Regions from separate parts of the Marinicrinis lubricantis genome, predicted to be linked through region 1. Evidence: predicted binding sites of a transcription regulator. Region 1 holds the regulator's gene; the other holds the start of a gene.
The links. Region 1 encodes CtsR, which represses protease genes until heat stress. Its sites were predicted from a motif close to ATGGTCAATAAAGGTCAAACA; they were not measured.

Region 1 (6,522 bases):
AAACGATCCGTAATATAGCGATCGGATAATTTCACTGCCTGCTCGATCGCTTCATCCGTGATTTTTACGCGGTGATGAGCTTCGTAACGATCTCTTAAGCCGTACAGGATTTGAATCGCCTCTTCATTCGTTGGCTGGTCCACCGTAATCGGCTGGAATCTGCGCTCTAATGCCGCATCCTTTTCAATATATTTGCGATATTCATCCAAGGTCGTTGCCCCGATGCACTGCAGTTCGCCTCTCGCCAGCGATGGCTTCAAGATGTTGGAAGCATCAATCGCACCTTCAGCCCCTCCCGCTCCAATCAGGGTGTGCAGCTCATCGATGAACAAAATGATGTTTCCGGCTTGGCGAATTTCGTCCATGATTTTTTTCAAACGGTCCTCAAATTCACCACGGTACTTCGTACCGGCAACAACCGATCCCATATCAAGAGTCATCACTCTTTTATCTCTTAAGGTTTCAGGAATTTCATTATTGATAATTCGCTGTGCCAATCCTTCAGCAATCGCCGTTTTACCTACTCCGGGCTCCCCAATGAGTACAGGGTTGTTCTTCGTTCGGCGGCTGAGCACCTGAATCACTCGTTCAATTTCCTTGCTTCTGCCAATGACAGGGTCCAGATTGCCGTCTTTAGCGATCGCAGTCAAATCTCTAGCCAAGCTGTCCAGTGTCGGTGTATTGACATTCGTGGATGCGGAATGGCTTGAAGAGACGGATTCGCTGCTGCCAAGCAGCTGAAGCACCTGCTGTCTTGCTTTGTTCAAGCTTACATCCAAGTTGTTCAATACGCGTGCCGCTACGCCTTCACCTTCACGAATGAGGCCCAGCAAAATATGCTCTGTTCCGACATAAGTATGACCGATTTTTCGCGCTTCATCCATCGAAAGCTCGATGACCTTTTTCGCTCTCGGCGTATATGCGATGTTCGTTGGCTTATCCTGACCTCTTCCAATCAAAGATTCTACTTCATCCTGAATTTTTTCCAAATTGAGTCCCAATGCTTGAAGGGCTTTTGCCGCAATGCCTTCGCCTTCGCGGATGAGACCCAGCAAAATATGCTCTGTTCCAATATTGTTATGACCTAAACGAACAGCCTCTTCTTGAGCTAATGCCAATACCTTTTGCGCTCGTTCTGTAAATCTTCCGAACATCATCTTCTTACACCTCCAGATTTAATACATGTTAGGATTTATTAAGTCGTGTACGAATCATCTCTGCTCTACGCGCATCTCTTTCATCCGGCGAAAGCTTCTTGCCGCTGTACTGCTGCAGAAATCCGGGCTGCGTCATCACCATCAGCTCGTTGTACACATTAGACGACACATCTGTAATCATTCCTAAATCAATGCCTAAGCGAACGTCCGACAATCTCTGAGAGGCTTCCTTTGAATCCATAATATGCGCATGACTTAGTATTCCATAAGAACGGAATACACGATCCATGATGCGCGTTTTGGATTCATTCATGAGCCTTTGTCTTGCGGCGCGTTCATGCTCGATAATTTGCTTGACGACACTATGCAAATTGTCTATGATCTCGGTTTCGGATTGGCCTAAAGTAATTTGATTCGAAACCTGGAACAAATTGCCTAACGCTTCGCTGCCTTCACCATAAATCCCCCGTACCGCAAGACCCACCTGGTTCACAGCGGATAGAATCCGATTAATTTGCTGCGTCAGCACTAATGCCGGAAGATGAAGCATCACCGATGCCCGAAGTCCCGTACCGACGTTCGTCGGGCAGCTTGTCAAATAACCCCTAGTCTCACTGAATGCATAATCCAACTGCGATTCAAAGATGTCATCGATTTGATTCGCCAAACTCCATGCCTCTTTGATTTGGAAGCCTGGATATAAACATTGAATGCGAAGATGGTCTTCTTCGTTCACCATAATGCTGATCGATTCGTTCTCGCTGAGAATGACGGCTCCGTTCCTCGATTCATTCGCCAGGTTCGGACTAATCAGATGCTTTTCCACCAGCACTCTGCGCTCCAGCTCGTTCATTTCCGAGAGCTTCAGCAGCTCAAACTCTCCAATATTCTGAATGGAGGAATCACGTAGAAGCTTCTCGCTTTGATTCAAAATTTCTTCGGACTGCTGATTCGTTGCCAGCATCGGAAAGGGATACGAACGAATGTTGCGCGCCAGACGAATTCGGCTGCTGATAACGATGTCTGATTCGGGTCCGTTCCCTCTCATCCATTCACTTTGCGCATTTTTGATAAAACGACTGAGCGACATAAGTAGCAGCCTCCCCTCTACATCCCCGAAATTTTTCTTTCCAATTCACGAATTTGATCTCGAAGCTTCGCAGCTGCCTCGAATTCCTCCATTTGAATGGTTTGCTGGAGCTGCTGCTTCAGCTGATCAATTTCGCGGCGATATTTAATTTTCCCGCCAGATCTAGCGGGCACCTTGCCCTGATGGGCGGTAGTGCCGTGAATTCTGCGAAATAAAGGATCTAACCGACTGGAGAAGTACTCATAACAATCGCTGCAGCCAAAACGTCCAATCTTGCCGAATTGAGCATAAGTGAGTCCGCATGTCTCGCAGCGCAGCGGCTTCTGAGCCGCACCAAATGAATTCGCAGATGGTTCATAATCCAGCAAGCCGGACAATAAATTATGAATGGAGAATCCATTGGATGAGCCCGGGATTTTATCTCCCTTTTCGCGAGCACATACTTCACAAAGGTGAAATTCCGTTTTCTCGCCGTTGACTATTTTCGTAAAATGTAATGAAGCCGGTCTTTTTCCGCATTCCTGACAAATCATAAGCTGCGCGACCTCCTTTATATCATTCTATTCAAGTATGCTCTTCCTTACCCGAGAGGATAAGCGAAAGGCCACAAAAATTACCTGGTCAGAATGGATATCAGCATGGCTTTCAGCAGTTTAGCCCGAATTTGGTCCCGAAGTGGGAGCTTTAACGCGAGCACGTCTCTGCACATTGCAGTTCTCAGCAAATTCGCTTCACGCGGTGATACAATCTCGGCTTCCTCCAATTGATAAATAACCCCTTCTGCGGCGCTCTGATCGATTTGTTCACCGATGCTTTGGAACAAGTAATGGTCTATACTGCAGTCCTGCGGGAGAGTAATCTTCTGAATACGAATGTATCCGCCGCCGCCTCGCTTGCTTTCTACGACATAGCCCTTTTCCAAAGTGAAGCGTGTACTGATGACGTAATTGATTTGCGAAGGGACACACTGAAATTCATCCGCCAAATCATTGCGCTGAATTTCAATCATTTTATTCGGACTCTCCTGCAGTATTTTCTTCAAATACTGTTCGATAATATCCGAAATGTTGCGCACTGATGCTGTCGCCTCCCTTATCAAGACATCGATTTCGCTAACCATTTATATTGACTTTGACTTTCTTTGACTTTAGGTTGACTTTATTATACTGCACTTTTTTTATCTTTGCAATAGCTCGCTTTATTAGCGCATCTATATTTATTTTAGGCGATTATTTAAGGAAATATCCTCGTCGTATTTGAGATTGGAGATGATTTTTCAATTAAATAGGCAACGTTTCATAACGCCAAAGGCGAACCATTCGCGTTTTAAGCCGTAGGTTCGCCTGCTGCAGCGACCAACTATCCATCCAGCCGTTCCATCAGGCTGCCGAATGTATAGCCTAAGTTATAGAATGTTTCAGCCAACCATTCCAACCCTTCAATATATAGAATAGCCATGTTCAACACTACAATCGCCGCGATGGGGATGATGACAGGAAGCAATCCCTTGATCCATTTATCAACTTTATCTTGTTTCAATTGGAGGCTCACCTCTTATGTATTCATCTTTACTGCAGCCCTTTCGTCTTCAAAACCGATCATCTTTACCGTATTATATTCCAAATCGTACTGTCGAAACACGAATTTCATCGTTCCATTAAGAATAGCCCTAACCGCGATGAATCGTCGGCCAATATTTGATCTTAATTGCAATACTTGTGCATCCGCCAATAATCCAATACATAGGTCCGCCAAAAAAATTGTACATGAACCGAATCATCTGCGCATGCCCCATTAGGTGTAGTTGGCGAGACTTGGAATCGATGAATATGAAAGGGAATCCTCGCTTTTGACACAAACCATCCGGCGGAACCATTCTATCTTTTTTCAGAAAAAAACGGCCGCCGCAGCCTATTACTCACTGCAGACAACCGTCTTCTTCACGATTTATTTTGGGTTGAAGGTCAGTACAGTTAACCTTCCTGGTTTGTAACATGACAATTCGGAATTCATTCATAAAGGAAAGGGACGGAAATATCCATTTCCGTAATATCCAATTTCGCCGTGCTCGATAATGAATTCTCCATGACTTATGCTTTAATGTGGTGTCCTAGCCCCGAAATGACCGTCATTTGCATTGACACCTACCATCATTTCATTATGACGTTGTTTGTGGCGCTACCCGATGAAGCGTACCTTGCTCATAGGCGTATGCCAGTTTAATTAATACCGGTTCACTGAAGGCTCTTCCTAAAAATTCAATCCCTACTGGGAGGTTCTCGTCCGCTGTATAACCCGCAGGAACAGTCACGGCCGGAAAGCCTGAGAATGGGCTTAAGCGATTATTGCTGCCAGCCGATTGATTTTCACCTATTTTTGCCGCGGTATTCGTAGACGAAGGATATATGAGTGCATCCAGATCATAATCCGCCATCACCTTAAGCAGAGATTCCTGTGTCAGCTTCGTCCGATTCAGGACAATGTCCTGATACTCTGCATCTTCTAATGTTTCTCTTTCATTTCTTGAAACTAGTGAGGATTCGATGGAAGGGTCAAACTGTTCGGAAGCAATAATCTCCTCCAATGTTTGATACGGTGCATCCTCTCCTAGAGAAGCTAGATAGTCATTTAATTGGAATTTAAATTCCCAGCTGCTTAAGCTTGGGTATTGTAAAATTTCTTCCAGATGGGGTACTTCCACATCCATCACAGTAGCGCCCAGCTTTTCCATATCGGCAATTGCGGTATCAATGACAGAATTGACCGCTTCATGTTCAGGTTCCGTACCGAACAAATCCCGAATAACGCCAATTCTTGCACCGTTTAACCCATCCTTATCAAGATAATCGGTATAGCTCACCGGGATCTCTCCGACACTGCGGGCCGTAACTATGTCAGATGGGTCATATCCGCTGATCGCATCGAGAATAATTGCTGCATCCTCGACGGTTCTCGCCATCGGACCGCCTACATCCTGCGTAAGCGCTAAAGGTATGATTCCATCCCTGCTGGTCAAACCGATCGTAGGACGAATGCCGACTAAACTGTTCAGTGTAGAAGGCAGCCGAATCGACCCACCCGTATCTGTACCCAACCCGGCAACACCGAAGTTTGCTGCAAGTGCGGCTGCAGTGCCCCCGCTGGATCCGCCGGGATATCTTGTCAGGTCGTAAGGGTTTAAAGTTTGTCCTCCCATTGAACTGTTCGTCAAGAAGGAAAATGCAAATTCCGAAAGATTCGATTTCGCTAAAATGATAGCTCCTGCTTCCTTCAACTTCTTAATTTGGAAAGCATCATCCGGAGGCAAAGAATCATCTAGGCAAAGACACCCTGCCGTTGTTTCCATATCCGCTGTATCATAGTTATCTTTTACGATGACAGGTATGCCATGTAGTAAGCTCCTAGGACCCTTTTCCTCCCTTTCCTTATCCAATGCCTCGGCAATTTCTACCGCAGCCGGATTGACTGTGATGATTGCATTGATCGACGGTCCTTGATCATCATATTCCTCAATTCGATCTATATACATCTGAACCAACTCTTTGGAGGTAATTTTGCCAGCATCCATCGCGGCTTGAATATCCATGATTGTTGCTTCCAAAAGTTCAAACGGCTTAATAGTTTCATAGAGTTTGGGCAGCAATATGTCTACTTGCTCTCGAGTCAGCTGGTCGCCAAAACCGAATGTTTCTTCACTATACCCCAGCATTACTCCCGATTGATAAACAGCCCCGATCTCTCCTGCATATTCATGGTCGTCCGGCACATCCGTAAACGGTTCACCGGTTTCACCAATATTCAATAACGGATACATCATGGCTGCGGCATCTTCACGAGTCAGCGGAGAACTATCCTCTATCCATTCCGGCGCCCCCACCCCTGCTTGCTGTGCTGTTTCTATCAGCAACTGGGAAAACTCCCCTTTTGTGATCACTTCATTAGAAGATTCCGCAAAAGCTTGAAGTGGATTCAATACGGAAACCGCTAATGTACTCGTTAACAGCCACTTTCCCCATCTTTTCATCTTCATCGTAATTCCTCCTCGTCTATGTATCGTTGATGAAGTAGACCCTTTTCATATGTCATTTTCACTAACATAAGAACCAGACCTATTGAATTAATCATATTCAATGTTAAGTTATTTAACAATAATGTTATAATATAAAAAAAACGCATACATATTCTTATATTTCATACTTACGTTTCAATGCTTAATTTTTCGAAACTTTTAGTTTTATGTCAATTTAATTGACACTAACTATATCGAATAAAAAC
Region 2 (6,522 bases), on a different contig from region 1:
GGGTGGGCGCAAACGGACTGCAGCCAAAGCTTTCCTGGACAAGGGCGGCCAGCCCGTCGATCGATTTCCGAAGATCCGTCGCGCCACTGGCCAGGACGATCCGTTCGGGAAGGGGGAGCATCAGCAGCCCGCCTCCAGCACCCGCACCACTTGCGTGAGCAGGGACGCATCGAAACCGGGGCGGATGTCGATGGATGCGCTGCCGATCCGGACGACGAGGGGGGAGGCTTCCGCCGATGAAGGCGGCGTTGGGGTGACCGTCACCCAAGTCGTCGTTGGTGATTTCCGTTTGCCCGGCGACAGTTTGCGCAGCCAGTATTTCAGTTGGTTGAACGGGATTTCTTGGGCGGCACACCATGCTCGCATGGTCTGTCCGCTTTCCCGATAGGCACGGATCCGCTCCCGCCATTGCTCGTTGCGTTCATTTTCGTTCATTCGCGCGTACCTCCTATCTTTCCGATACGCTTAGTTTCTCATGAATCTTCGAGTCCGTGTAGGTGGGGAATATTTGACGCTTACGAGGCGAGGGGAGTATGGACATGCTCGATTGAACTGCTGCCGAAGCGAATTCGAAGGTGACAACCATAGCGGTACATGTCCATGCCGTGCTCGGTTCGCTCACGCTCCCCTGCGCGCGGTCTGAACCCTGCTGGGTTCTCCTCTACATCGCCAGTAATGTAAAAGGCCCGGACCTGAAGGTCCGAGCCTTTTACATTATGGAGGCGAGGGGAGTCGAACCCCTGTCCGAAGATAACGCCACACGGCTTCCTGCGAGTGCAACTGCAGTTTCAATGTCGCCCTAAAGCCACCCTGTCACCGACGCTGCCTCCATCTCTACTGCCTCGTTTCCTTTTGAATCGCTATGCCATAAAGCAGAAGCTCTACCATTTGAACCAACGCTTGTTCCATTGTGAGCCCATCTCTCCTGCCGTCTTTCCCGTCCAACAGCCGGTACAACCCGCCGATATATACTTGAATAAACAAGTCCATATCGAACGGACGGATCGCCCCTTCCTGTATTCCTTCCTTCACCACCTGCCGAACGCGGGCCCACCCCAACGTAACATGCTCGTCGATATCCGCCCATTGCCGGGGATAACGCTGCTTGAGCTCCTTCAAGACCCGAATGTCGCTTAAGATAAACCATCGGGGCTGAATCGCCAACATCTTCTTTAATTTTTGCAGCGTCGGCAAGGACGGATCTTCGATCACGGCAATGGTCAGAGCTCATTACTGGTCTAACGTTTAATGCGACTGCACGGGCCTAGCTATCCAATCTCTTCACAGAGAAGCCGTTTCAGTTTCGGTCATTACATGACGAAGGAGAGCCGCCGATTTCGGTAACTCTCCCCTTTGTTATGCTTTTTCCGTTTAATTTTCACCCACACATCGTCATTAATGGTGTTCTTCGGCAGCCATGGCATCCGCTTTGGTTTCATGAACCGTTCCATGAGGATGCTGAGGCGGCGCGTAGATCGAGTAAAGCTTAATCGGCCTGTTGCCTATGTTAATCAGATTGTGCCATGTTCCGGCGGGAACCACGATCGCATAGCCATCGAAGACTTTTTCTTGAAAGTTCAATTTTTCTTTGCTAGCCCCCATCTGGACAAGACCCTGGCCTTCTTCAATTCGCAGAAATTGATCGAGCGTCGGATGTATTTCTAAACCGATATCTTCTCCGACATTGATGCTCATCAAGGTGACCTGCAGATGCCTTCCTGTCCATAAAGCCGTGCGGAAGGTGGTGTTTTGCTTAGCAGCCTTTTCAATATTAATGACAAAAGGGTTCGGCCCGTAATCCTTTAATTTATAGTACGGATTCCAGTTGTTATTCCAATGATTACTGCTCGAATTGTAGTAAGGATTCCCGTAGTAGTTCCAATTATAGCCGTTCCAACTGTAATGGGCCGGATTATACCATTGGTGGTGATGGTATGGCTTGTGGTACAACATTCATTCTCCTCTCCATACTCAATAATCTGAACTTTCTTTGTATCCTATGCGGCCGCCCATTTATAGGTTAACCAAGGCGCCAAAAATGGGCGACGAATCCTGCCGCAAATTGGGTTCGTGTCTCTTGACCCATGCGTTGGCCAGATGATTTTGTATTCACCATATCCACAAAACAAACTGGACACCATGCTTTATTTGTTCTTAACGGGCCGCGTTGAGGAACGATTCTCATTTGGAAATTTCATGTAAATAATGCTTGTTAAGATATGGGGTGAATACATTTTATTGTTTTCGCACACCAAGATTTTATATATAATGGAAACGTACAATACTATGCATAGAGAATAGGAGAGAAACATGTGGTTAAAAAAGCTATAGCAGCATGTGTAATACTATTTCTTCTTGTTCAGCTTGGCAATTCAGCTGGCACAATCTCAGCAGCCAAGCGATATGTTATTGTACAGGAATCGGTCGGAAAATCCTTTGTGCCCGTACGCTTCGCTGCCGAAACATTCGGATTTAAAGTCCGATGGAAAGGCAGTGGGGAAAAAGTACTATTATCAAACGATACTGGCAGTGTGGAGTTCAAAGTTGGATCACGGCAAGCCATTGTAAATGGAAAGCAGCGTACCCTTGATGCAGCACCTTTTTATTTATCGGGAACAGTCTATGTTCCTCTGCGCTTTGCAGCAGAGTCATTAGGCGCAAGTGTCGAATGGAAAAAAGAAGAGCGTGTTGTGCTGAAAAACGGTGATCTGCAAACAGATATCGAAGCCGTATCTTTGAAAAGAATCGAAAGAGCAATAAAGGATCCCGTTATCGTCGGCAGCTCGAAAATTCAAACTTCAACTAAAACGATTCAGGTTAATACTGTTCAAATTGACCTCTATCACCCGAAAGTTGCACTTGAAACGGTGTATGCTAACAACAAAATAGGTAGTACAGAATCTCTAAAAAAGATGGCCGAGCGTTCAAAAGCAGCTGTTGCTGTCAATGGCACGTTTTTTAATGCCTATTCTACAACGGATGTAAAAATCCCATACGGATATATTGTAAAATCGGGAAAAGTCATTTATAAGGCTTCTGGAGATCAACGCGCTGTATTTGTATATACGAATACCGGCGATGCACTTATCGCAGATGGTGAAACTGAACTAAAAAAGCTTCTGGATAAAGGTTTAGTGGAATCTGCACTTCAGGCAGGACCCAGGCTTGTAAGAAATGGTAAAGTGGATACCAATCCAACTGCGGAAGGCTTTAAGGACCCGAAGGTGCTGACTAATCGTGCAGCACGCAGTGCAGTAGGCATAACAGCCGAGGGCAAGCTGCTGATCGCAACAGCATCGTCTGCAACCATTAAGGAGCTGGCAGAGGTTATGGTGAAGCTCGGTGCAATAGAGGCGATGAATCTGGACGGTGGTGCTTCAAGTGGTCTGTATGCCAACGGCAAGTATATCACCACACCAGGCAGAGACCTGAGTAACGCGCTTGTAGCAGTATTTCCTTCGTGAATGATAGAAAAAGGACGGTTGGAGCAGATTTAATCGCGCCCGACCGTCCTTTCTAACCATAACCGTCTTGCATTATTTCATTCCTGTTAAAGTAATTCCTTTAATAAATTGCTTTTGGAACGCAAGAAAGAGCAGGATGACAGGTGCCATAATGGTCAGGTTGCAGTTCGTAACATCAATCCGAAAAACATATTGCTCATGTTTTCCAAAAAAGCGGCAGAGGAAATGCGTGACCGAATCGCACATTTACCTGGGATGGATGAAAATATTGCAGCAACCATTCAAGTCCGCACATTTCACTCTTTTTTGCTTAAAATAAATCATTCGAAAACATGGTGTAACACAAGTCATCTTGAGTGAAACCCGTTACCAGCATATCCTGCTGCAGCGTATGAAAAGGACTTGGAGGACGCTTATCAACCAGAATCGTTACTGTCCCTTATTTGTTGTTGTTTAGCTTTTTCATAGAGTTTGTTGAGATTTGGCAATTTGCGACTGGTCGAAAGAAGGAGATCTTTGTCAATTGTTGAACTTAATAATAATTAGTTAGCTTTTTACATACATATGATTTAGTCCTAATGGCTGAGGTGTTATTATGGCTGTAATTGATGTCCGCATAGATAAATGGAAGAAGCGTCTTCTTGATTTGGGCAAGAAAAACAGACTCATCAACTATCGAGAAACCAAACGTTCCAACATCAAGATAGTAGCCCCTGATCTCACTGAATTGTTTAGACTGCTCGTCGTTAATGAAACAGCTTTAAAATTCCCAATCCCATTTGAAGATTTTGATGACGATGAAGACGAAGTTAGTGAAACATATACTTCAACTGGCGATTTACAAACCAATCAAACCATCAAAGAGCAACAGAAAACATTAAGAAATCTTAGAAACAAAGCAAAGACAGCACTTGAAGAGCAAGGTGTCAACATCCTATATCTTTCATTTGGTTTCTTGAGGTGGAAGGAGAACCAAGACTCTGATCAGATCATCACCTCCCCCATCGTACTTGTTCCGGTATCACTTACACTAGAGTCCATTACCTCGCCCTTCGTCCTACGTCTACATGAAGACGAGGTCGTGGTTAACCCAACATTAAAATATAAAATGGAACATGAATTCGGAATTACATTACCTGAATTCGATGCACACGAAGATAGCATTACTGGACCTCTGTCAATAGATTGGACACACAGAATCGAGAAAATTACGCAGCCTGAACGTACATTTGTTCGCGTTGAACGGGTGTGAGAAACCCGATTGCAGAATGAACACGTTTGCGATTGTAGAAAAACTCGATGTATTCAAATATTCGACTTTGTGCTTCCTTGCGGGTTCTAAACTTTTCCAGATAGACGAGTTCCTTTTTGAGTACGCTGTGAAAGGATTCCATGCACGCATTGTCGTAACAGTTGCCCTTACGGCTCATGCTGCCTTTCATCCCGTATTTCTGAAGCCGCCGTTGGTACTCATGTGAAGCGTATTGACTGCCCCGATCGGAATGATGCAAAACCTCACCTTTGGGCCGCTGACGGCTGTAAGCCTTGTCCAGCGCCTTCAAGACCAACTCCTTGGTCATCCGATCACCGGCGTGCCAGCCTACGATTTTGCGCGTGTACAAGTCCATGATGCTCGCAACGTAGAGCCATCCTTCTCCTGTCGAAACGTAAGTGATGTCCGCCATCCAGACTTGGTTGGGGGCATGTGCCGTGAACTGTTGGTTCAGCACATTGTCATGCACCGGCAGATTGTGCTTCGAGTCCGTCGTCGCCTTGTATTTCCTTACAGTGCGCGACTTCAACCCTAACTCCTGCATGATGCGGGCGACCGTTTTCTCGGACACTCGCACCCCTTGCTGGCGCAGGACTTGAGTGATTTTCGGACTACCGTACAGGCGACGCGATTCCAGGAAGATGCGGCTGATCTGTTGTTTCAACCGTTCGCGGCGTCTCTTGCGACCGCTTTCCTTGCGCCGGGTCCATTGATAGTAACCGCTCCTGGATACGTTTAAGATCCTGCACATCTCCGACACCGGATACTTGGAGCGGTGTTTGTGGATGAACTGAAAAGTCAATTCCGGTCTTTTGCGAAGATGTGATGCTAGACTTAATAGTAGACACAGATTACACTGATGAAACGACAACTATCGGAGGACTGTGTCAAAGATGAAAAAGCCACTTTATGACGATGAGTACAAAAAGAAGACAGTTCAGTATGTCAAAGAAAGCGGGAAGGCGGTGGCGGAGGTAGCCCGCGAACTGAAGATAAAGGACAATACCTTGTACGGTTGGATGAAGAAGTTTGGTAGCGAGCCGGAAATCGTTCAAAATCAAGTGTTTAAGTCCGAAAACCATCAGTTACGGGAACTGCAAAAGCAAATCCGTGAGTTGCAAGAGGAGAACGAAATCTTAAAAAAGGCAATGCACTTCTTCGCGAAAGACCGTCGGTAAAATATTCATTCGTCCACGAAAACCGCTCCGAGTACCGACTGGAGAAGATGTGCAAAGTAATGAACGTATCTCGCAGCGGATATTACAAATGGCGTGATCGCCCTGAAAGTGAACGAGAGCGCCAGCACAAAGAATGGACAGAGCAGGTCAAGGAAGTGTTCGACGATTCCCGTCAGCTTTACGGGAGCCCAAAGGTCACGCAGAAGCTGAATCAGCAAGGAGTCAGCATATCTGAACGGACCGTAACACGGATTATGAAGAAGCAAGAGTGGCGGTCTAGAACCGTCAAGAAATATAAAGCCACAACGAATTCCAAGCACAGCCTGCCGGTACAAGACAACGTGTTAAACCAAGACTTTACGGCAAGTAAACCGAATGAGAAATGGGTGACAGATATTACGTATGTCGCGACCGGGGAGGGTTGGCTGTATCTGGCAAGCGTAATGGATCTGTACTCCCGCAAGATCGTTGGATGGCATATGAGTGACCGCATGACAAAAGAGCTGGTGCTGCAGGCGCTAAGGCAAGCTTACGGTCGTCAGCAGCCCGATGGAGAAGTGTTGCATCATTCCGATCGCGGCAGCCAATACGCCTCCCATGACTACCA

Region 2: ACFPXP_RS00765 (DUF4011 domain-containing protein) is a predicted target of CtsR. The motif match lies at 3,978-3,998, and genes of this name have one in related genera.

What each region holds. Positions count from the first base shown of each region.
Region 1 is NZ_JBHSQV010000173.1:697-7,218, reverse strand. It holds gene clpC (ATP-dependent protease ATP-binding subunit ClpC) at 1-1,157, opposite strand, end outside; gene ACFPXP_RS15930 (protein arginine kinase) at 1,186-2,247, opposite strand; gene ACFPXP_RS15925 (UvrB/UvrC motif-containing protein) at 2,265-2,780, opposite strand; gene ACFPXP_RS15920 (CtsR family transcriptional regulator) at 2,861-3,322, opposite strand; gene ACFPXP_RS15915 (hypothetical protein) at 3,607-3,786, opposite strand; gene ACFPXP_RS15910 (amidase family protein) at 4,406-6,277, opposite strand.
Region 2 is NZ_JBHSQV010000003.1:870-7,391, reverse strand. It holds gene tnpB (IS66 family insertion sequence element accessory protein TnpB) at 1-121, opposite strand, end outside; gene tnpA (IS66 family insertion sequence element accessory protein TnpA) at 121-435, opposite strand; gene ACFPXP_RS00785 (hypothetical protein) at 835-1,212, opposite strand; gene ACFPXP_RS00780 (cupin domain-containing protein) at 1,396-1,953, opposite strand; gene ACFPXP_RS00775 (phosphodiester glycosidase family protein) at 2,313-3,464, shown strand; gene ACFPXP_RS00770 (UvrD-helicase domain-containing protein) at 3,573-3,824, shown strand; gene ACFPXP_RS00765 (DUF4011 domain-containing protein) at 4,060-4,716, shown strand; gene ACFPXP_RS00760 (IS3 family transposase) at 4,673-5,539, opposite strand; one part of gene ACFPXP_RS00755 (IS3 family transposase) at 5,631-5,883, shown strand; one part of gene ACFPXP_RS00755 (IS3 family transposase) at 5,883-6,522, shown strand, end outside.